Regions from separate parts of the Streptomyces sp. S6 genome, predicted to be linked through region 1. Evidence: riboswitches for the same ligand, from Rfam matches in the RefSeq annotation. Region 1 holds a riboswitch; the other holds the start of a gene.

Region 1 (18,462 bases):
GCTGCACGACCTCGAACGACCACAGCTCCGAAGCGGAGGACGCCGGCTTCGGGCGCTCGCCCTCGGCCCCGCCCTGGTGCGCCTGCTTCATCGGGCCCTCCATCCACGCCTGGAAGGCCGCCTCGTCGCGCCAGCGCGTGTAGACGAGGTAGGTGTCGGTGCCCTCGACCGGGCGGAGGAGTTCGAACCACTCGAAGCCGTCGGAGTTCTCGACGGCGTGGGCGCGGGAGGCGAACCGCTTCTCCAGGGTCTCGCGCTGCTCGGCGGGGACGGTCAGTACGTTGATCTTGACTACGCTCATGCCCCCATCCTGCACGCCGCCGTCGAAGAAGCCGGACACCGGCCCCCTGATCGCGGCGAGTCCGGTCAGCGCGGCTGGAGCCGGTTCGCGGCCGGGGCGACCCGTACGGCAGGGGCGCCCGTCCAGCGCAGCAGCGTCGTCCCCCAGGTGACCCCGCCGCCGAACGCGATGAGCACGACCAGGTCGCCGTCGCGCAGCCGCCCCTCGGACGCCGCTTTCGCCAGTGCGTAGGGGATGTTCGCGGCGCCGATGTTCCCCACCTCGTCGCCCACCACGACAAGTTGACGATCCGTCACCCCCATGTCGCGGGCGGCCCGTTGGAGCAGGACGGGGTTCGGCTGGTGGGTGACGACGAGGGCGACGTCGTCCAGTGTCACCCGGGCCTGGGCCAGCGCGTGGGCGAGCATGCGCGGGAAGACGTCCAGGATGAAATCGCGAACTCCCTTGCCGTTCATGGTGATCCGCTGGCCGTCGGCACCCACCGGGACCCGGCTGCCGCCCGCCGCGATCATCGCGTGGTCCGCGAACCGGCCGTCCGAACCGAGCGTGAACGCACCGAAGCCGTGCCCCTCGGCGACCGGGCCGAGGAGGGTGGCCGCCGCGCCGTCCCCGAACAGGGAGGCGGTGGCCCGGTCGGCGGGGTCCACGAACTTCGAGTACGCCTCGACGCCGACCACCGCCGCACACCGCGCCGACCTGTCCACGGCCAGCCAGTCCCGCGCCACCCGGGCCCCGAACAGCCAGCCCGAACACGCCGCCGTCACATCCAGCGCCACCGCGTGCCGCGCCCCCGTCAGCGCCTGCACCCGGCACGCTGTCGCGGGCCCCAGCTCGTCCGGCGTCGAGGTCGCCACCACGATCAGATCCAGCTGCTCGGCCTCCCAACGGGCTGCGGCCAGCGCCGGCTTGAGGGCCGAGGCCGCCAGATCCGAGGCCGCCTCCTCCGGCGCCGCCACATGCCGGGCCAGCACCCCCGTCCGGCCGGCGATCCACTCCGCCGACACTCCGGCCGCCGGCGCGACCTCGTCGTTGGTCCGCCGCCGCACCGGCAGATAGGAACCGGCGCCGACGACGCCTATCGGTATGTTCATGACGCAGCCTTCCGCACAGAGGGGACCGGAGCAGGCGGACGCCGCGCGGCCCGCGCCGGTCGAGGAGGGACAGGGAACCGGCGTTCGACGGCCGCCCGGCGCCGCCCTCTCGTTCTCGCACAGCACCACGACGACGGGCGAGGCACACGCGAAGCAGTACGGCTCGCACCGCGCCCCGCGCGAGCCGGGGGCGCACCGCGCGGCACGGCGGAGGGCCGCCGTCCGTCCGTGCGCGCCGCAATGCCGACCATGCGTCCTTTACAGGCGGCGGACAGGTGGTTTGACTGAGGGAGGCCACCATCTGGTGACCAGGGCATGACACCCCGTAGCCGTGGTGCGTGCCGCTCCGGCTCTCCCCCCACCTCGCCGCTTCGCCGCCTCTCCTCCTGCCCCGCACCTTGCGTACGACTGCTGCTTTCTCACCAAGCCGACCACGAAAGGCAGTTGACGTTGAGCACCCTCACGCCCGTCCCGCCCGAGGAACAGGTGGCCGACTACCTCAGCACCCGCGTCGACACCGACACCGGACAGCCGGTGCGTCGGCGGGCACTCGCGGACGTGCGGGAGGCGTTCGCGAGTGCCGCACTGCCACCCGGCAGCCCGGTCCTCGTCGCCGTCCCCGACCCGCACACCCAGCTCACCGCCTTCCTCGCCGCCCACTACGCGGGCCTCGTCCCCGTCCTGCTGCCGCGCAACTGCCCCGAGCACCGGCGCCGCATCGTCGCGGACGCGCTCGGCGCCGCCGCCCTCGCGACCTCCGCCCCCGACCTCGTCGTCCGCCGTATCGCCACCGCCCACCCCCGCTCTTACGAACCGGGGCAGGCGATCGTCATGACCTCCGCGACCTCCGGCACCGCCGGGGGCTGTCTGCACCGGGTCGCCGCCCTGTTCGACAACGCGCGCCGGCACGCGGAGGCGATCGGGCTGCGCGGCGCCGACACCGTGTGGCTCAACCTGCCGCTGCACTACTCCTTCGCGCTCGTCGCCCAGGCCCTCGCCGGGGTCGTCACCGGCGCCCGGCTCGTCCTCAGCGGACCCCCGTTCGTGCCCGGCACCTACCGGGAGGGGCTCAGCCGGCACGGCGTGACGGTCTCCTCCCTCTCCCCGTCCCTCGTCCGCTCGTTCCTCGACGACACCCACGAACTCCCGTCCTGTCTCAGGGTGTTGACCGTCGGCGGGGACTCCCTGGAGGCCACCCACGTCAAGGAACTCCTCGCCCGGCACCGGGGCGGCGAGCTGTACCTCACCTACGGGCTCACCGAGGCCGGCCCCCGCGTCTCCACCCTCGCCGCCCACCGCGCACCCCCCGAGCGGTACACCTCCGTCGGCCTCCCGCTGCCCGGCGTCGAGGTCGCCGTGCGCGGCGAACGCCTCAAGGGCGAACTCCTCGTGACGACACCCAGCGCGATGGTCCGGCGCGTCGGGTACGGCGCGGCCGGGCGGCGCGGACTCGTCGCGGCGGACACCGTCGCCACCGGGGACGTGTTCCGCGTCGACGACAGCGGGCACCTCTTCTTCTGCGGCCGGATCGCCGACTTCGTCGTCATCAACGGCGACCGGGTCTCCCTGCGTTGGGTGCGGGAGCTGGTGGGCGCGCTGCCCGGGGTGCTGCACGTGCGGACCGAGATCGTCCGGTCCGCCGCCGGGCGCGGGGGGATCGGGCGGCAGCGGTACCGGCTGCACGTCACCGCCCGGGGGGCCGGCCAGACCGTCCGCGACCAGGTGACCCGGCGGCTCAAGGAGGTGCTGCTGCGGGTCGAGTTCCCCTGTGACGTGGTCGTACGGGAGCCTCAGGCGGGCGAGTTCGCGAAGTGATCCCACAGGGCTCGGGCGTAGTGCGGGGCGCCGAGCGGAGGAGCGGCGTCCCCGTCGAACTGTGCGGTCAGGTCCGGGAGTTGGGGAGCGAGTTCGGCGCACAGGGCGTCGATCGCCTTCGGGAGGGCGCGTACGTCGTCGGGGGTGAGGACGCCGGTCGCGACGAGGCGGCCGGCGGCGCGGTCGGCCTGGAGGAGGCCGAAGAAGGTGCCGAGAGAGTGCTCGGCGAGAGTGTCGGCCAACAGGGCCGCCGCCGTCGCCTCGCCGAGCTCCTTGAGGCGGACCGGATCGTCGGGGGAGGTCTCGGCCGCGAGCCTCGCCTCGTGCGCGCGGGCCACCCTCGGCCACCAGCTCGGGTCGGTCAACTGTCCCGGTACGGACGGGACGTCGCGGTCCACGCCGAGCGCTGCCCGCCCCGTGTCCAGAAAGATCAGCGCGTTGTCCCCGCCCGCCACGGTGAACGCCTGCGCCGCGCCGAGATACCCCTCCAGCAGATTGACGTCCAGGAACCCCGCGAGCCCGCAGTGCCGCCGGCACACCTCGACGACCCGTGCCGCCTCCTGAGTCGACACCGCCTTCAGCAGCGCCAGCGACGCGTCCACGGCCACCCACGGAGACACCGCCGCCTGCGACGCGGGCCCCTCCGACGCCTTCGTCCGCCACGCCGCGAGCGCCGCGTCCGCCGCGCACGAGAGCGCGTACGCGCCGGACAGCGCCCCCAACAGGGCCCGCTGGTGGGTGGGTTGAGCCAGCAGCGGCGCCCCCGACGGCGTCGGACGACGCTCCGCGAACCGGAGTGCGGAGACGGCCGCCCGCCCGGCCATCGCCGCCATCACGGACGGCACCGTCGCCCACAGGGCCTGCCCGACCGACATGGTCCGGCGCAGCCGGGCGCCGGGTGGGCCCGAGGGGTCGGTGAACTGCCCCGCCGCGTCGACCCATGCCCCGTCGGACAGCCAACGCCCGTACGGCACCCGGCAGTTCCGGAACCGGATCAGCCCGTACGCCAGCGGCAGCGCGCTCGCCGTGAGCGGCGCCGAGAACTCCACACCCGGCGTGGCCCGCTCGCCGTCCGTGAGGTCCACGAGGAACGCGAACGTCCCCCGGTCCACGCCCCCGACCACCGTCCGCGCGATGACCGCACCGAACGCGGGCACCTCGTCGGGCCGCACGCCGGAGAACTTCGCGGCGTCCGCGTCGGGCGTGTCGATCACGAACTCCCTTGTGCCCGGATCGAATTCGGCGGTCGTGCGGGCCCCGAGGTGACTGCCCGCCCGCCCGACCTCCGTCACCAGGAACACCCCCTTCGCGGCCCCTCGCTCCAGCGCCTCACGGGCCGGTGTGAGGCAGGCGTCGTCCCGCGCCCCGAAGGAGACGACCGCGTTGAGGCAGAGCACGTAGTGGTTGGCCAGCGCCAGGTGCAGCGCGGGCCGCCGCACCGCCGCCCTCGCCTGGACGTCCGCCAACCGGCCGATGTCGGCCAGGAGTTGCCCGGCGTCCCCGAGAACAGCCGCACAGCGCAGCAGAGCTGACGTGATATCACCACCCTCCACCGGCAGAGGCTCACCGCCCATTCGGCACCCCCGCCGCCCAGGCGAACCCGCCCATCGTCAACGGCGCCACCGCCGTCACGTCCCGCCCCGCGAACAACTCCCGTGCGCTGCGCGTCAACGCGCTCCCCGTACCGGCCTCCAGCACCACCGCCGGACCACCGCGCACCGCCTGCCGCAGCACCCCCGGCAACCGGGCCGGCCGGGTCAGCCCGTACGACAGGACCTCCCGCACGTCGTCGCCCTGCCGGTACGCCCGGCCCAACAGCGAGGAGTACACCGGCAGTCGGGCGGCGTCGACCCGCACGTCCCGGATGCTCTCGACGAACCGCCGTGCGTCGTCCTCCAGTTCGGGGTGATGGCACAGGAACGGCAGCCGGAGCCGGACGACCGGCAGGGCGAGCCCGAGGAGGAGCTGCTCGGCGAGGCCGACGGTGTCGGACGGGCCGGTGAGGACGACCCGGCGGTCGTCGTTGACGCAGGCCAGCACGAGGCCGGGGAGGTGCAGGGCGGCCAGCAGCCGGTACGCCTCGGCCTCCGGGCCGTCGTCCGCCGCCGGGGGCTCCACCAGGAGCATCCCGCCGGGGTGGCCCCTCAGCGCGCGGGCCACCAGGCAGGCGATCCGGGTGCCGTCCGCGACGTCCAGCACCCCCGCCGCCACGCAGGCCGCGATGTCGCCGAAGCTCATCCCGACCACCCGGTCCGGGGCGAACCCCGAACGGCACAGCGCCCGGTGCACGGCCACCGAACACGCGAACAGCGCGTACTGCGGCGTCCCCACCGGCCCGTCCGCCAGCTCCCGGGAACTTCTCAACTCCCCGCTCAGCAGCCGCGAGACGACCGGCCCCACCCCGAACTCCCGCGCCACCGGGTCGCCTTCGGCGGCGACCTCCTGCAACGCCTCCTCCACGACGTCCTGCGCGTCCAGCACCCCCACCAGCGGCGCCAGCGAGAAGTCCCCCTGCCCCGCGAACGCATGGACCACCAACCGATCGTTCCCCACGGCGACTCCCGAACTCGGCCGACCCGGCTGCCCTCACTCGCCCCCACGCAAGCACACGCCGTCCGCACGACGGCAGAGCGCGCGGCGGCACAGGGGAGCGACGCGGGCGCGCACACCGGGGGTGGAGACCCATTTATCACCCATTTCGGGGAGTGGATTTGATGTTGACGAGGTTTCAGGACTAAACGCCCGCAAAGGGGCGCTACGGTCGCCGACATGCCTGCCGAGACCGCTTCCGTCACCGGAGTTTCCGTCACCGGATGGGGCCGCACCGCTCCCTCCACGGCCCGCCTGATCCGCCCAGGGACGTACGAGGAGGCCGTCGCGGCCGTCCGGGGCTGCGGGGCCCGGGGAGGGATCCCCCGGGGCCTGGGACGGGCGTACGGGGACGCGGCGCAGAACGCGGGCGGCGCCGTCTGGGACATGACCGGCCTCGACAAGGTGCACGCGATCGACGCCTCCGAGGGGATCGTCCTGTGCGACGCGGGCGTCTCCCTGCACCGCCTGATGGAGGTCCTGCTCCCGTTGGGCTGGTTCGTGCCGGTCACCCCGGGGACCCGGTACGTCACCGTCGGGGGCGCGATCGGCGCCGACATCCACGGCAAGAACCACCACGCGTCCGGCTCCTTCGCCCGGCACGTCCCCTCGTTCGAGCTCCTCACCGCCGACGGCACGGTCCGCACCGTCCGCCAGGGCACCCCCCTGTTCGACGCGACCGCCGGGGGCATGGGCCTGACCGGCGTGATCCTCACCGCGCGCGTGCGCCTGCTGCCCGTCGAGACGTCCCTGATGGCCGTCGACACGGAACGCGCCGCCGACCTCGACGACCTGATGGCCAAGCTGACGGAGAGCGACCGGCACCACCGGTACTCCGTCGCCTGGATCGACCTCCTCGCGCGCGGGACGTCCACCGGCCGAGCCGTCCTCACGCGCGGCGACCACGCACCCCTGGACGCCCTCTCCGCACGCGCGCGCACGCACCCCCTCGCGTTTCGCCCCCCGACGCTCCCCGCCGCTCCCGCCTTCCTCCCCGGCGGCCTGCTGACCCGCACGACCGTCGGCGCCTTCAACGAGCTCTGGTACCGGCGGGCCCCCCGCACGCGTGCCGGTGAACTCCAGCGGATCTCCACGTTCTTCCACCCCCTGGACGGCGTTCCGCACTGGAACCGGATCTACGGGCGGGCCGGGTTCGTGCAGTACCAGTTCGTCGTCGGGCACGGGCAGGAGGAGGCGCTGCGGCGGATCGTCCGGCGGATCTCCGAGCGGCGCTGCCCGTCGTTCCTCGCGGTCCTCAAGCGGTTCGGGGACGGCGACCCCGGGTGGCTGTCCTTCCCCCGCCCCGGCTGGACCCTCGCGCTCGACATCCCCGCCGCCCTGCCCGGCCTCGCGGGCTTCCTGGACGAGCTGGACGACGAGGTCGCCGGCGCGGGCGGGCGCGTGTACCTCGCCAAGGACTCCCGGCTGCGGCCGGAGCTGCTGGCGGCGATGTACGCGCGCGTGGACGATTTCCGCGAACTGCGCGCCCAGCTCGACCCGCGCGGGGTGTTCGTGTCCGACCTCGCGCGCCGACTGTCCCTCTAAAAATGAGACTCAGTTAAAAACAAGTCACGGTGAAATCTGAAACGGAGTCACGGTGAAAGACGCCTTCGGCCTCCCCCAGTCCCTCCTGATCCTCGGCGGCACCTCCGAGATCGCCCTCGCCACCGCCCGCCGCCTCATCGCCCGCCGCACCCGCACGGTATGGCTCGCCGGCCGCCCCTCCCCCGCGCTGGAGAACGCCGCCACCGGACTGCGAAAGCTCGGCGCGGACGTCCGTACGGTCGCCTTCGACGCGCTCGACGCCGAGTCCCACGAGACGGCGCTCGGGAAGGTCTTCGCGGAGGGGGACATCGACGTCGTCCTCCTCGCGTTCGGCGTCCTCGGGGACCAGGCGCAGGACGAGCGCGAGCCCCTCGCCGCCGCGCGCGTGGCGCAGACGAACTACACCGGGGCCGTCTCCTCCGGCCTCGTCGCCGCCCGCGCGCTCCAGACGCAGGGCCACGGGTCGCTCGTCGTGCTCTCCTCCGTCGCCGGGGAACGCGCCCGGCGCGCGAACTTCATCTACGGCTCCAGCAAGGCCGGCCTCGACGCGTTCGCCCAGGGCCTCGGCGACGCCCTCCACGGCACCGGCGTGCACGTCATGGTCGTCCGCCCCGGGTTCGTGCGGACGAAGATGACGGCGGGCCTCCCGGAGGCGCCCCTCGCCACCACGCCCGAGGCGGTCGCGACGGCCATCGAGGTGGGCCTGCGGCGGCGGGCGGAGACGGTGTGGGTGCCGGGGGTGCTGCGGGTGGTGATGTCGGCGCTGCGGCATGTGCCGCGGGGGGTGTTCCGGAGGCTGCCGGTGTAGGTCTACAGGCTGGGGACCGAGTCCACCGGCGCCGACGCCTGCGGCGGGACCGTCGCGGTGCCGAACGGGTACTCCCGCAGGGTCCGCCAGACACCGTCGGGGCCCTGCGCGTAGAGGGAGAAGCCCGTGCAGGACCACTCGGCCTCGTAGCCGGACAGCTCCTCGAACGCGCGGTCCATCGCGGGGTCGTCGATGCCGTGGGCGACCGTCACGTGCGGGTGGTACGGGAACTGGAGTTCGCGGGCGACCGGCCCGGACGCGTCACGGACCTGGTGCTGGAGGCGGGCGCACTCCTCGACACCCTCGACGACCCGGACGTAGACCACCGGGGAGAGCGGGCGGAACGTGCCGGTCCCGGACAGGCGCATCGGGAACGGGCGGCCCGCGCGGGCGACGTCCGTCAGGTACGCCTGGACCGCCGGGAGCGCGTCACCGTCGACCTCCGTCGGCGGCACCAGAGTGACGTGCGTGGGGATGCCGTGCGCGGCGGCGTCGCCGAAGCTCGCGCGCAGCTCCTGGAGCAGGCTGCCGTGAGGCTCCGGGACCGCGATCGACACGCCGATCGTTACGGTCCCCACGTCGTCTCCTGTCGTCTGGTTGTGCTGCCGGTGTCCGTGCCGTCCGGCTATCGACTGTACGGCCACGGCCCGCGTACGGGCAGGCGTGGCCGGAGTGATGTGCAGCGCTCTTGACCGGCGGACGCCGGTGACGGTCCTGTGCGCGCGGGCGCTCAGCGCTTCGCGGGTCAGTGCTTCGCGGGGAGGAAACCCACCCGGTCGTAGGTGGCGGCGAGGGTCTCGGCGGCCACGGAACGCGCCTTCTCCGCGCCCTTCGCGAGGATCGCGTCCAGCGTCTCCGGGTCGTCCAGGTACTGCTGCGTGCGCTCCCTGAAGGGGGTCACGAAATCTACGACGATGTCCGCGAGGTCCGTCTTGAGAGCGCCGTACATCTTGCCCTCGTACTCCGCCTCCAGCTCGGCGATGCTCTTGCCGGTCAGCGTCGAGTGGATGGTGAGCAGGTTGCTGACGCCGGGCTTGTTCACGGTGTCGAAGCGGACGACCGTCTCCGTGTCGGTGACGGCGCTCTTGACCTTCTTCGCGGTCGCCTTCGGCTCGTCGAGGAGGTTGATGAGACCCTTCGGCGTGGACGCCGACTTGCTCATCTTGACCGCCGGGTCCTGAAGGTCGTAGATCTTCGCCGTCTCCTTCAGGATGTACGGCTTCGGAATCGTGAACGTCTCCCCGAACCGGCCGTTGAACCGCTCCGCGAGGTCACGCGTCAGCTCGATGTGCTGCCGCTGGTCCTCACCGACCGGCACCTCGTTCGCCTGGTACAGCAGGATGTCCGCGACCTGGAGGATCGGGTACGTGAACAGTCCGACACTCGCGCTCTCCGCGCCCTGCCGCGCCGACTTGTCCTTGAACTGCGTCATCCTCGACGCCTCGCCGAACCCCGTCAGGCAGTTCATCACCCACGCGAGCTGCGCGTGCTCCGGGACGTGGCTCTGCACGAACAGCGTGCAGCGTTCCGGGTCCAGCCCCGCCGCGAGCAGCTGCGCCACCGCGAGCCGAGTGTTCGACCGCAACTCCGCCGGGTCCTGCGGGATCGTGATCGCGTGCAGGTCTACGACCATGTAGAACGCGTCGTGCGACTCCTGGAGCGCCACCCACTGACGGACGGCACCCAGGTAGTTGCCCAGGTGGAACGAGCCGGCGGTGGGCTGGATGCCGGAGAGTACGCGGGGGCGAGCAGAGGCCATGGGGTCATTGTCTCAGGTCTTGGGGGGCGGTTGGGAACGGGTGGGGTTGGGGGGCCGGCGTTGAGGGGTTTGGTTTTTTGTGGGCGTTGGTTGTCGGGCTGGCGCGCGGGGCTGTGACATTGGCTCTCTCGCCTACGGGGCGCCCAAGTCGGTGTCGAGGACACGACCGTGCTCAGCCCTTCGGGCCTCCGCGCGCCCGCGCCCTCGACACCGACGCGCCCCTTCGGCTCCTTCGCGGCCGGTGGCCGGAGAGGGTGGCTGAGTTGGTGGGCACTCAACCGGCGTTCGTGGAGATTGGGCGCGCGGTGCTGGAAGAAGGCCCGGCGTTCGGGGATGCGGGCGCGCGGTGCTGGAAGAGGGCCCGGCGTTCGGGGGTGCGAGTGCGCGGTGTTGGAGGAGGGCCCGGTGTTTGAGGGTGCGGGCGCGCGACGATGGCGGCGCAGCCGCCTCCTTAGGGGCGCGGGGAACTGCGCGAACAACCACAACAAGCCCGCAGCCGCCCACCCACCAAAACCACCCGAGCCAGTGGGCGCATACCCGGCGCCGAGGAAGCCTGAACACGAGTACGCGGCCATGGCGGCGCAGCCGCCTCCTTAGGGGCGCGGGGAACTGCGCGAACAACCACAACGAACCCGCAGCCGCCCACCCACCAAAACCACCCGACCCAGTGGGCACTCACCCAGCGTCGGGTGGTCTTGTGGCCGGCTCAGCCGAGGTCGATCTCCGGGTACAGGGGGAAGCCCTGGACCAGATCCGTCGCTCGCTGGGCGATTTCCTGGGACACCTTCTCGTCCAGGACGTGGGCCGCCTTCGAAGGCGCCCCCGACTTCGTCGTCCCCGCCTCCGTCGCCGTCAGGACTCGGTCGATCAGGCCCGCCACCTCGTCCATCTCGCCCACGCCCAGACCACGCGTCGTCAGTGCCGGGGTACCGATGCGGATGCCGGACGTGTACCAGGCGCCGTTGGGGTCGGCGGGGATGGCGTTGCGGTTGGTGACGATGCCGGAGTCGAGGAGGGCCGACTCCGCCTGGCGGCCGGTGAGACCGTAGGACGTGGCGACGTCGATGAGGTTGAGGTGGTTGTCCGTGCCGCCGGTCACCAGGGTGGCACCCCTCCGCATCAGGCCCTCGGCCAGCGCGCGGGAGTTGTCGACGATGCGCTGGGCGTAGTCCTGGAAGGAGGGCCGGCGGGCCTCGGCCAGGGCGACGGCCTTGGCGGCCATGACGTGGGGCAGCGGGCCGCCGAGGACCATCGGGCAACCCCGGTCGACCTGGTCCTTGAGGGAGTCGTCGCACAGGACCATGCCGCCGCGCGGGCCGCGCAGGGACTTGTGGGTCGTGGTCGTGACGATCTGGGCGTGCGGGACGGGGTCGAAGTCGCCGGTGAGAACCTTGCCCGCGACGAGGCCCGCGAAGTGCGCCATGTCGACCATGAGGGTCGCGCCGACCTCGTCCGCGATCTCCCGCATGAGGCGGAAGTTCACGAGGCGCGGGTACGCGGAGTACCCGGCGACGAGGATGAGCGGCTTGAACTCGCGGGCCTGGGCGCGCAGGGCGTCGTAGTCGATGAGGCCGGTCGCCGGGTCGGTGCCGTAGGAGCGCTGGTGGAACATCTTGCCGGAGATGTTGGGGCGGAAGCCGTGGGTGAGGTGGCCGCCCGCGTCCAGGGACATGCCGAGCATCCGCTGGTTGCCGAAGGCCTGCCGCAGCTCGGCCCAGTCCGCCTCGGAGAGGTCGTTGATCTGGCGGACGCCGGTCTTCTCCAGGAACGGCGCCTCGACGCGGTCCGCGAGGACGGCCCAGAAGGCGACGAGGTTCGCGTCGATCCCGGAGTGCGGCTGGACGTACGCGTGCCGGGCGCCGAACAGCTCGCGGGCGTGCTCGGCGGCGAGCGACTCGACGGTGTCGACGTTGCGGCACCCGGCGTAGAAGCGGCGGCCGACCGTGCCCTCGGCGTACTTGTCGCTGAACCAGTTCCCCATGGCCAGGAGGGTCGCCGGGGAGGCGTAGTTCTCGGACGCGATCAGCTTGAGCATCTCGCGCTGGTCGTGGACCTCCTGGCCGATCGCGTCGGCCACGCGCGGCTCCACCGCGCGGATGACGTCGAGGGCCGCGCGGAACGCGGTGGACTGGGTGGAGAGGGGCTCGGACATGAGACCTCCGGACGTAGGGCTACGGCGTTCGGTGTTCAGGTTCGGCCCAGGCGCACGGCACTGGTGATTCCGGGCCGCTCCCCGATGGTCCGTCCCATCCCAGCGCGCCAGTCACGGCCCTCGGCCAGCCTACCCGGTGGCCTCGATCCGCCAGTGGCCCACTTCGCGGTGAACAGAGTCATAGATGGCGGACCCGTCGCCGGGTTTCAGGTCGTAGTGGTGGAGGTTTCCGCCCCAGTAGCGCAGGGCCCGGCCGAGTTCTTCGGCTGGGCGTTCGGGGTCGACGGTCACTTCGAGCACGAATTTCGCGGTCGTCATGGCTTCTATGGTTTCACTGACCTACCCTGTGAGACTTTTCGGCGAACGTTCCTGGTCGATCGCCGAAAAGTCTCAAACTCACCGGATGACGTGCGGCACGAACCTCGCGTACTCGTCCGTCACCAGCCCCGCCGACTCCCGCATCCCGAGCCCCGCCGCCTCCCCCTCGACGGTCCACGCCCCCAGCACGACGTGGTTCCCGTCGAAGGCGGGCAGGGGGGCCAGTTGCTGATAGCAGCAGGGTTCGTCGCGGACGACGACGGCGGCGCCGGCCGGGTGGACGACGACCCCGGCGCCCTCGCGGCCCAGGAGCGGCTTGGAGACGTACCCGGCGTCGGCCAGTTCGCGGGGGCCGTCGAGGAAGGCGGGGAGGAGGTTGGGGTGGCCGGGATACAGCTCCCAGAGGATCGCCAGCAGCGCCTTGTTGCTGAGGAGCATCTTCCAGGCGGGCTCGATCCACAGGGTGGTGCCGGTGCCGCCGCCGTTGTCGAGGGTGTCGAGGACGTGCTCGCCGAAGCGGTCGGTGGTGAGCCACTCCCAGGGGTAGAGCTTGAAGCAGCTGCGGATGAACCTGAGTTTGTTGTCGACGAACCTGCCGGAGAGGCGGTCGAAGCCGATGTCCTCGACGGGGATCCAGTCCGTGTCGATCCCCGCCTGTTCCGCCGTCTCCTTGAGGTAGGCGACGGTCATCAGGTCCTCGCCGAGTTCGTCGGCGGTGGAGTGCGCGAAGTACAGGGGGCTGCCGGGCGGCAGCAGAGCGCCCTGTCTCTTCCAGGCGGCGACGAGGCGTTCGTGGAGGGAGTTCCACTGGTCGGCGCCGGGGAAGCGGTCCTCCATCCAGAACCACTGGGGGGACGCCGCCTCGACCAGCGAGGTGGGGGTGTCGGCGTTGTACTCCAGCAGCTTCGCCGGGCCGGTGCCGTCGTAGCGCAGGTCGAACCGGCCGTAGAGGGAAGGGAGTTCGGCGCGGCGGTGCCAGGACTCGGTGACGGCGGCCACGGTCCGGGGGTCGGTGATGCCGAGGTCGGTGAAGCGGTGCGCGCGGACGATGTGGTCGGCCGCCGCGAGGCACATGCGGTGCAGGTCCTCGACGGTCTCCTCCAGGGTCTCGACCTCGTCGAGGGTGAAGGAGTAGTAGGCGCTCTCGTCCCAGTAGGGGCGCAGTTCGCCGTCCGCGTGCCGGGAGAGGGGGTAGATCAGCCCCTGCTCCTCCACGGTCCGCTGCCAGTGGGGGCGGGGTTCGATGGTGTGGCGTATCACGGCGCGGCTCAGCCGCCGGAGCTGCCGTGGCCGCCGTCGCTGCCGCCGAACCCGCCCCGGTCGACGCCGCTGCCGCCGCTCGTGCTCGAACTCCCCGACCCCGAACGGGAGTTGCTGAAGGAGCCGTCCTTCACCCACGAGCCGTTCTTCGTGCCGCCGTGGTACCAGGACGACACCGTGGTGCTCTTGGACGACTTGCAGTTCCGGTCGGAGACGATCTTGTAGCCCTTCGCCGCGTTGTAGCTGTTGCGGTCGACGCAGCGTTTGTCCGCGTCGGAGGAGCAGGCGGTGAGGGCCACCGCGAGGATGCCGACGCCGCCGAGGACGACCGTGCCCGAGCGAAGCCTTCTGGGTGTGTCCGCCATGTCCATGTCTCCCCGTGTCGCTTTTTAGGTCATGCGTTCGGTCACCAGCCTAGAGATCGGTGAGAGTCCGTGTACGGCAGCCCCCGGCACCGCCCCCTCCCCTACAGTCCGTTTGTGATGTTCGGCATGGTGTGTGCGCTGGCGGCGGCGGTCTGTTTCGGTACGGCGACGGTGTGGCAGGCGGTGGCCACGAGGGAAGCGGCGGCCGGCGGGCCGGGCGGCGGGGAGGCCGCGCTGCTGCTGCGGGCCGTCCGGCAGTGGCGGTACGTCGCGGGGCTCGGCCTCGACGGGCTGGGGTTCGTGTTCCAGGTGCTCGCGCTCAGGTCGGTGCCGATCTACGCGGTCGGCGCGGCGCTCGCGGCGAGCCTCGCGGTGACGGCGGTGGTGGCGGCGCGGATGCTGCGGGTGCGGCTGAGCCGGACGGAGTGGACGGCCGTCGCGGTGGTGTGCGCGGGGCTCGCGATGCTGGGGCTGGCCTCCGGCGAGGAGGGCACGCGGCACGGGTCGGACGCGTTGAGGTGGACGGTGCTCGGTGCCGCCGTCTGCATTCTGCTGCTCGGGTTCTGCGGTGGGCGGCTGCCGGAGCGGGGGCGGGCGCTCACGCTGGGGCTCGGCGCCGGGTTCGGGTTCGGGGTGGTGGAGGTGGGGGTGCGGCTGATCGACTCGCTGCGGCCGGTGCCGCTGCTGGGCAACCCGGCGTCGTACCCGGTGCTGGTGGGTGGGGGTGCGGCCTTTCTGCTGCTCACCTCCGCGATCCAGCGGGGGTCGGTGACCGCCGCGACGGCCGGGATGGTGATCGGGGAGACCGTCGGACCGGCCGCCGTGGGGGTGATCTGGCTCGGGGACCGGACGCGGGAGGGGCTCGCGTGGCTCGCCGTGCTGGGGTTCGCGGTGGCGGTGGTGGGGGCGCTGGCGCTGGCGCGGTTCGGGGAGGCGCCGCAGGAGGCGACCGCTTCACAGGCGTCCCAGTAGACTCGGCCGACGTGGCGGACACCCAGTACGAAGACCTGTTGCGACGCGTGCTCGACTCCGGGACGGCCAAGGCCGACCGGACGGGCACCGGTACCCGGAGTGTCTTCGGGCACCAACTGCGCTACGACCTCTCCCAGGGGTTCCCGCTGGTCACCACGAAGAAGGTGCACCTCAAGTCGATCGTCTACGAGCTGCTGTGGTTCCTGCGCGGCGACTCGAACGTGAAGTGGCTCCAGGACAACGGCGTCACGATCTGGGACGAGTGGGCGGACGCCGACGGCGAACTGGGTCCCGTGTACGGCGTCCAGTGGCGCTCCTGGCCGACGCCGGACGGGCAGCACATCGACCAGCTGAGCGAGGTCCTGGAGACCCTGCGCCGCGACCCCGACTCCCGCCGGATGATCGTCTCCGCGTGGAACGTCGCCCAGCTCCCCGAGATGGCGCTCGCCCCCTGCCACGCGTTCTTCCAGTTCTACGTCGCCGACGGCAAGCTCTCCTGCCAGCTGTACCAGCGCAGCGCCGACCTGTTCCTCGGCGTCCCCTTCAACATCGCCAGCTACGCGCTGCTGACGCACATGGTCGCCGCGCAGACCGGCCTCGAACCAGGCGACTTCATCTGGACCGGCGGGGACTGCCACATCTACGACAACCACGTCGACCAGGTGACGCAACAGCTCTCCCGCACACCGCTGGACTTCCCTCGCTTGAAGCTGCACGAGGCGGCGTCCCTCTTCGACTACACGTACGACGACGTCGAGGTGGTCGACTACCAGCACCACCCCGCCATCAAGGCCCCGGTGGCCGTCTGATGACCGTCGGCCTCATCTGGGCACAGACCCTGAACGGCGTCATCGGCGCCGCCGGCACGATCCCCTGGCGCATCCCCGAGGACATGGCCCACTTCAAGGCGACCACCCTGGGCCACCCGGTGGTGATGGGCCGCCGCACCTGGGACTCCGTCCCTCCCCGCTTCCGCCCCCTCCCGGGCCGCCGCAACATCGTCATCACCCGCGACCCCTCCTGGACGTCCGACGGCGCCGACCGCGTGGGTTCGGTACCGGAGGCGCTCCAGGTCGCCGGGGACGAGGTGTGGGTCATCGGCGGCGGCGAGATCTACCTGTCCGCCCTGGAGTACGCCACCACCCTGTCCGTCACGGAGATCGACACGGAACTCCCAGGCGACACGTACGCGCCCGACCTGGACGAGTCGTGGCAGGTCACGCGGGACGGCGAGTGGCTGACGTCCACGTCCGGACTGCGGTACCGGATCAGGGAGTTCGGCCGCCGGGGGTGATGGGCGGGGTGGGGTGCGGGCGGTTCGCGGGGCACTGGACTGCCGCAATGTGCCGTCACGCTGTCGGCTCATCGCCGGATGTCCGTCCGTTCACCCACTGCTGAGCCTCCGCGAGGTTCACGGCGGTGCCCGCAGGTCCGTACGAGAACCCGTTCCACTCCTCCAGCGCCCTCGGCTCATCGGGCCGGAGGTGACCGCCGCCGCCGTGGAGCGGGCGGTGCCGACGTCAGATGTCCAGCGGCGGGCGGCGCCGTTTGTGGTACGCCGCCAGTGGATCGTCGGCGTCGATGTGCGGGACCGCGCGAGACGGCCGGTTCGGGGGTCCGGGTCGGGAGTGCTTGCCCATGCGCTCGATGGTCTCAGGCGGCGACAGTGGTGGGCCGGGTCTCGGAAATGCCGACCCGGCCGGTCTCGATGCGGTCGAGTTTTGCTGGAACCCATCCCAGTACGCGAGCTACCGCGTCCCGCGTTCCGTGTACTCCATCCTCGTGTCGTGCGTCAGCGCTGTCGACGGCGACCATGGTCGGGGCGGCAGCGTCATGTTCCTGTCCGGCGTCCCACATGAGCGTGCCGGGGATCTGCGGGAAGCGCGACGGCCCTCCATCGCCGACGATGCAGGGCCGTACGTTGTTCTCGCCCTCACGAAACGTCGGGAGCCGCCTCGACGCTGTACTCGTAGCCGATGGCCAGCCGGTACGGCAGGCACCATTCGCCGTACTCGATCACTCCCTGGTCGTCCCAGAGCCGGTGGACGCCGGCCAGGATGGGGGAACCGGTGCGCAGTCCGAGGAAGCCCGCTTCGCGTGCGTCGGCGTCGCGGCCGTGGATGTCGTCGCGTCCTGCGGTCACCTGCCTGCCAGTGGCCTGCTGGATCTTCAGGAGCAGTCCGGGGGAGGAGGTCCGTGATGTGGAGAGCAGTTCGGGGACGGCGGCGGCGAAGTGAGCCGGGTGCCAGGTGACGAAGAGGCCGGTGCGCTGCGAGCCCTTGCCGGTGTGCCACTGACGGCGTACGACCTGGTCGCCGTCGTCCAGGTCGAAGATCTCGGCGACGTACTGGGGTGGTTTGATCAGTTCCGCGGTCGTCACGATCATCGTCTCGCCCTCGGCGAGCACGGAGCCGGTGCGCAGGACGCGGGTGATGCGGTCATAGCCGGAGGGGGCGACTTCGGGGGCGTTGGCGACGAAGGTTCCGCGTCGCGATGTGGTGATGTAGCCCTCGACCTGGAGCTGATCGAGGGAGCGGCCGAGGGTGGCGATGGACACGCCCTCGCTCTTGGCGAGTTCCCTTACGGGCGGGAGTTTCTCGCCTTCTTTCAGGGCTCCGTCGAGGATGCGGCGGCGGATGCGTTCGGCGACTTGCATGTAGGGGTGGTTGGCGTCCGGCATGGCGTCTCCCGGGGTGGTGTCCTAGGGCACGGATTACTGTACTAGGACATGAGTAACCCATTCAGGGGAGTTGTCGAGCTTCACTGGTGCCACTGCCCTAGGACACGCTACTTTCTGTCCTAGGACACGCGTCGAACCCCCGCGACGGGCGAACGTCCGGGGGCATGGCCGACGCCTGGTTAGGAGTGCCGACATGCAGGACCATATCCGCTGTATTGCCGCCTGGCTGCTGGGTGTACCGAGGCCCGGTTCCGTCCTCGCGGAAGGGGTGGCCTGATGGGTGCGCAGAGGTCCGCCCCGGAGGGTGCGGAAGAGGGTGCGGCGATGGCCGTGCGCGTCGGGGACGTGGTGCGGGACACCGGCAGGGACAAGGTGGGTGAGGTGATGGGGCTCGTGGGCCCGTGCGTGCAGGTGCGTCCGGTCGGGGGCGGTGTCGAGTGGGACGCGCGTCCGGAGCTGCTGCGGTCGGTGTCGGCGGTGGAGGCGTTGAGCGCGAACATGTCGGTGGCCAACGCGCGGTCGAGGGGAGAGCGGCTGTGAGCGGGTTCGATTCCCTTCCGGTCGATGCGGAGACCATGCGTACGACCACGGCGCGGGTACTCATGGACGGTGTCGGGCTGCCGACCGCCGATGAGCTGGAAACCTTGATCCTGATGTACCGGGGGCATCTGATGGTGCTGATCCCGGAGATCGGGCGAGTGGCGCTCGGGCGTCCCGAGGGGGATACCGACGTGGTGACCGCGTGGGCCGGTGTCGGGGAGGCGCGGCAGCGGTTGGACGCGGTGGAGGACGGGGCGTTTCCCCACG
Region 2 (4,000 bases), on a different contig from region 1:
CGGGTACGAGGTGTCGTCCGGGGGGGAACTCGCCCACGTGGCGGGGGCGGTGCCCGGTCGGGCGCTGGCGTTCGGAGGGCCGGGGAAGACGCCGGACGAGGTGGCCGGGGCGCTGGCGGCCGGAGTCGAGCGGTTCCACGTGGAGAGCGAGGGGGAGCTGCGGATGCTCGCCGAACTCGCGGGCGGGCGGCGGGTTTCCGTGCTGCCCCGGGTCAACCTCGCCGTCCCCGAAGGGTCCCTGTCGGGCAGTCAGCTCGCGATGGGCGGGCGGCCCACGCCGTTCGGGATGGACCCCGAGCAGGCGGCGTCCGTCGCCCGCGTGCTCGCCTCAGGGACGTACGGGAACCTCGAACTCCTCGGCATCCACGCCCACTTGGCGAGCGGACTCGACGCTCCGGCACAGGTCGCCGTCGCGCGGGCCGTCGTCGAGTGGGCCACCGGGCTCGGGGTGCCGCTGGCCGAGGTCAACGTGGGGGGCGGAATGGCCGTCGACTACGGCGATCCCGAGCGGCGGTTCGACTGGGCGGCGTACGGGCAGGGGCTGGCTCACCTCACCGACGCGCATCCGGAGTTGACGCTGCGCATCGAGCCTGGGCGGGCACTCACCGCCTACTGCGGGTGGTACGTCACCGAGGTGCTGGACGTGAAGCGCAGCCACGGCGAGGACTTCGCGGTCGTGCGCGGCGGCACACACCACATGCGGACCCCTGCGACCAAGGGCCACGACCAGCCGTGCGTGGTCCTGCCGGTCGACAAGTGGGAACACCCGTGGCCGCGCGCCCGCACCGAGAGCGAACTCGTCACGCTGGCCGGGCAGTTGTGCACGCCCAAGGATCAACTGGCCCGGGGTGTCCCGGCGCCCGGCCTGCGGGCCGGGGATCGGGTGGCGTTCTCGATGGCGGGGGCGTACGCGTGGAACATCTCCCACCACGATTTCCTGATGCATCCACGGCCGGGGTTCCGGTTCCTGCGCTAGAGGTCACGGCATGAGGAAGGGCCGCCCGGCCGGGCGGCCCTTGTGCCATTGTCCAGGCGCGTTCAGCCCTCGATGGCCGGCAGCAGCCCCGTGACGGGGGCGGCGAGGTCGGTGAGCTGGTGCAGCTGGCCGAGCTCGTTGGGGATGCCGCCGAGCTTCTTCACCTCGCTGACCTGGCTGGACACGCGGGGCATCTTGTCCTGGTGCTCGGCGGGGATGTCGCTGACGGCGAGGTCGTCGAGCAGGGCGATCGGGTTGACCTTGCCGTCGGCCGGGACGGCGTCCGCGGCGCTCGCCATCGGGGCGGCGAGACCGGCGACCCCGGCGGCGAGAGCGGCGGCGGCAAGCATGCGTCGAGTGGAGATCATGCCCTCAGGAACGCGCCGGGCACCCGGCCGGTAACGGGTGGTGAGCGGCGCTCACTCGACAGGCTGAGCGCTTGCCGGGACCGGGACGGCGGAGGACGCTCGTAGGAGTGGGGGCCCTACGGCCCGTCCCCGTCTCGGCCCGCGGCCCTCCCCAGGAGGTCATCACCATGGGCACCGCGACCACCTTCGACACCGAGACCCTCCGCAGGGGAATCGAGGAGTCCTCCGACTCCGCCGGCCTGCTGTCCCTGTACGCCGACGACGCCGAGATCCACGTCATCGACCGCAACACCCAGCCCAGCCACCCCCTCGTCCTGCACGGCCGCGCCGAGATCGCCCGGATGCTCGACGACGTCTACAGCAGGGACATGACCCACAAACTGGAACACTGCGTCGTCCAGGGCGACGAACTCGCCTACACGGAGTCCTGCCGCTACGCCGACGGCACCCGCGTCCTCGCCGAGTCCGCCGTGTCCCTGCGGGACGGCAAGATCGTGCGGCAGACGATGATCCAGGCGTGGGACGAAGAGCCGCAGGGCTGACCCTCAAAAACCCCAGCCCCCACGCCACCCCTGGTCGTGGACCGCCCGCAGCCAGGGCCGCCGCACGGCCGGGTGACGGGCGAGGCGGCGCCGGAACACCCGCTGGTCCGGCCGCAGCGGCACGCGGTACGGACGGTCCGGCGTCGGATGGTCCCGCCACACCCCCTCGGGCAACCCCCCGGACGCCGGCACCGGCAGCACGTCCCGGTCGGGAGGCATGAACGCCAGATACAGCCACACCGAGGCATCCAACCGTCGGCCGCGACCAGAAGGTGGACCAGCACCGCCTGCCACCTGTTGCCCCGCATGCACCGGCAGCGCCACTTCCTCCACCGGCACCGTGAGTTCGGCGCCACATCCGCCGCAGACAAGAACATCCATCGCCGGTGATCCTTCACTCCCCGCGTCACCCGGGTCACCTGGTTTACCCTGTCCCCGGGCCGTGACTGGCGCTGAGGTGGGTCACCACCGGGGAGCGGCCCGGCTGAACTCCTGCCGCGCGCCTGGGCGACGACCACTGAAGTCGACCGCTCAAGGAGCGTGCACCGATGGCCCAGCTGATGGACGGCACCGCCCCGGCCGCCCGCATCGTCGAGAACGCGGCGAAGCGCGCGGCCCAACTCCCCACCCCGCCCTGCCTGGCGACCGTCCTCGTCGGCGAGGACCCGGCGTCGGTGACGTACGTCCGGATGAAGCGCAACCGGTGCCGCAAGGCGGGCATCGAGTCCCGTCACGTCGCACTCCCCGCGCGGACGACGACCGCCGAACTCGTCGCGAGGCTCACGGAGTTGTCGGCGGACCCCGGGGTGCACGGCATCCTCCTCCAGCACCCGATGGGCGAACACGTCGACGAGCGGGCGGCGTTCGAGGCGATCGCCCCGGAGAAGGACGTCGACGGCGTCACCTTCGCGTCGTTCGCGGCGATGAGTTTCGGCCTGCCGGGGTTCGTGTCGTGCACGCCGGGAGGGATCGTGCGGCTGCTGGACGAGTACGGGGTGGACCCGGCGGGGAAGCGGGCGGTGGTCGTCGGCCGGAGCGCGATCCTGGGCAAGCCGGTCGGGATGATGCTGCTGGCCCGGGACGCGACGGTCACGTACTGCCACTCGCGGACGAGGGAGCTGTCCCGGGTCGTGCGGGAGGCGGACATCGTCGTCGCCGCCGTCGGGCGACCCCGGCTGATCGGCGGGGACGCGGTCAAGCCCGGGGCTGTGGTGATCGACGCCGGGTACAACGCGGGGAACGTCGGGGACGTCGACTTCGAGGCGGTGCGGGAGCGGGCCTCGCTGATCACGCCGGTGCCGGGCGGGGTCGGTCCGATGACCATCGCGACGCTGCTGGAGCAGACGGTGGAGGCCGCCGCCCGGCAGCAAGGGGTGAAGTGACCCGGCTCACCGGGTGAACTGGCGCTTTCCGGTAGGTCGTTCTCGGGGCTCCCGCCGCCATACTGTCGATCGTGCGAGTCGCGATCATGACAGCGGGTTCCCGGGGTGACGTGGCCCCCTTCACCGGAGTCGGGCACGCCCTGGCGGGCGCCGGGCACGAGGTCACCCTGGTGACCCACGCCCGCTTCGAGCCCCTCGTCGCGGGGTCCGGGGTGGCCTTCCACGCCCTCCCCGTGGACCCCCGCGCCGAGCTGGAGTCCGCCCGCGGTCGGGCCCTGCACCGCAGCACCAGCGGCCTCGGCAAACTGGCTCGCGTGGTGGGTCTGGCGCGTTCCCTGGTCGCCGAGATGGCGGACGACGTCGTCGAGGCGGCCCGCGAGAGCGATGCGCTGCTGCTGTCGGCGTCCGTGTCCCCGCTGGGCCACGCCGTCGCGGACGCCCTGGGCCTCCCGGCGCTGGATCTCCCCCTCCAACCCCTGGCCGCCACCCGCCACTTCGCGCCTCCGATGCTCGCCGCGGGCTCCCTGGGACCGCACCTCAACCTGCTCCTCGGCCACGTGGTCGACCGCTCCGTCGACCACGTCTTCGCCCCCGCCCTCCCGGCAGTCCGCGCCCGCCTCGGCGTCCCCCGTCCTCCGCGCCGCCTGCGCCGGCCCCGCCGCCCGATGCTGCACGGCTTCAGCCCCCTCGTCGTCCCCCGCCCCACCGACTGGCGCCCCGGCCTCGACGTCA

The links. A riboswitch is a leader RNA that binds a small molecule or an ion and turns the genes downstream of it on or off. The one in region 1 is predicted to bind ZMP and ZTP.
Region 2: linked by a shared signal. The riboswitch ahead of ACVNF4_RS11890 (bifunctional 5,10-methylenetetrahydrofolate dehydrogenase/5,10-methenyltetrahydrofolate cyclohydrolase) and the one ahead of ACVNF4_RS10405 (glycine hydroxymethyltransferase) in region 1 are both predicted to bind ZMP and ZTP.

The regions. Positions count from the first base shown of each region.
Region 1 covers NZ_JBTYMC010000053.1:12,358-30,819, forward strand. The annotation lists gene ACVNF4_RS10360 (antibiotic biosynthesis monooxygenase family protein) at 1-301, opposite strand, end outside; gene ACVNF4_RS10365 (3-oxoacyl-ACP synthase III family protein) at 367-1,392, opposite strand; gene ACVNF4_RS10370 (class I adenylate-forming enzyme family protein) at 1,843-3,207, shown strand; gene ACVNF4_RS10375 (acyl-CoA dehydrogenase family protein) at 3,183-4,760, opposite strand; gene ACVNF4_RS10380 (ACP S-malonyltransferase) at 4,771-5,760, opposite strand; gene ACVNF4_RS10385 (FAD-binding protein) at 5,977-7,341, shown strand; gene ACVNF4_RS10390 (decaprenylphospho-beta-D-erythro-pentofuranosid-2-ulose 2-reductase) at 7,394-8,149, shown strand; gene ACVNF4_RS10395 (2'-5' RNA ligase family protein) at 8,152-8,727, opposite strand; gene trpS (tryptophan--tRNA ligase) at 8,895-9,908, opposite strand; gene ACVNF4_RS10405 (glycine hydroxymethyltransferase) at 10,615-12,060, opposite strand; ZMP/ZTP riboswitch at 12,098-12,185, opposite strand; gene ACVNF4_RS10410 (hypothetical protein) at 12,190-12,378, opposite strand; gene ACVNF4_RS10415 (glutathionylspermidine synthase family protein) at 12,457-13,638, opposite strand; gene ACVNF4_RS10420 (hypothetical protein) at 13,647-14,003, opposite strand; gene ACVNF4_RS10425 (DMT family protein) at 14,130-14,975, shown strand; gene ACVNF4_RS10430 (thymidylate synthase) at 14,987-15,784, shown strand; gene ACVNF4_RS10435 (dihydrofolate reductase) at 15,784-16,269, shown strand; partial or broken gene ACVNF4_RS10440 (DUF6087 family protein) at 16,325-16,459, opposite strand; gene ACVNF4_RS10445 (GntR family transcriptional regulator) at 16,909-17,655, opposite strand; gene ACVNF4_RS10450 (hypothetical protein) at 17,932-18,195, shown strand; gene ACVNF4_RS10455 (DUF6415 family natural product biosynthesis protein) at 18,231-18,462, shown strand, end outside.
Region 2 covers NZ_JBTYMC010000064.1:7,065-11,064, reverse strand. The annotation lists gene ACVNF4_RS11910 (type III PLP-dependent enzyme) at 1-976, shown strand, start outside; gene ACVNF4_RS11905 (hypothetical protein) at 1,039-1,344, opposite strand; gene ACVNF4_RS11900 (nuclear transport factor 2 family protein) at 1,512-1,886, shown strand; gene ACVNF4_RS11895 (hypothetical protein) at 1,890-2,267, opposite strand; ZMP/ZTP riboswitch at 2,319-2,402, shown strand; gene ACVNF4_RS11890 (bifunctional 5,10-methylenetetrahydrofolate dehydrogenase/5,10-methenyltetrahydrofolate cyclohydrolase) at 2,435-3,268, shown strand; gene ACVNF4_RS11885 (glycosyltransferase) at 3,355-4,000, shown strand, end outside.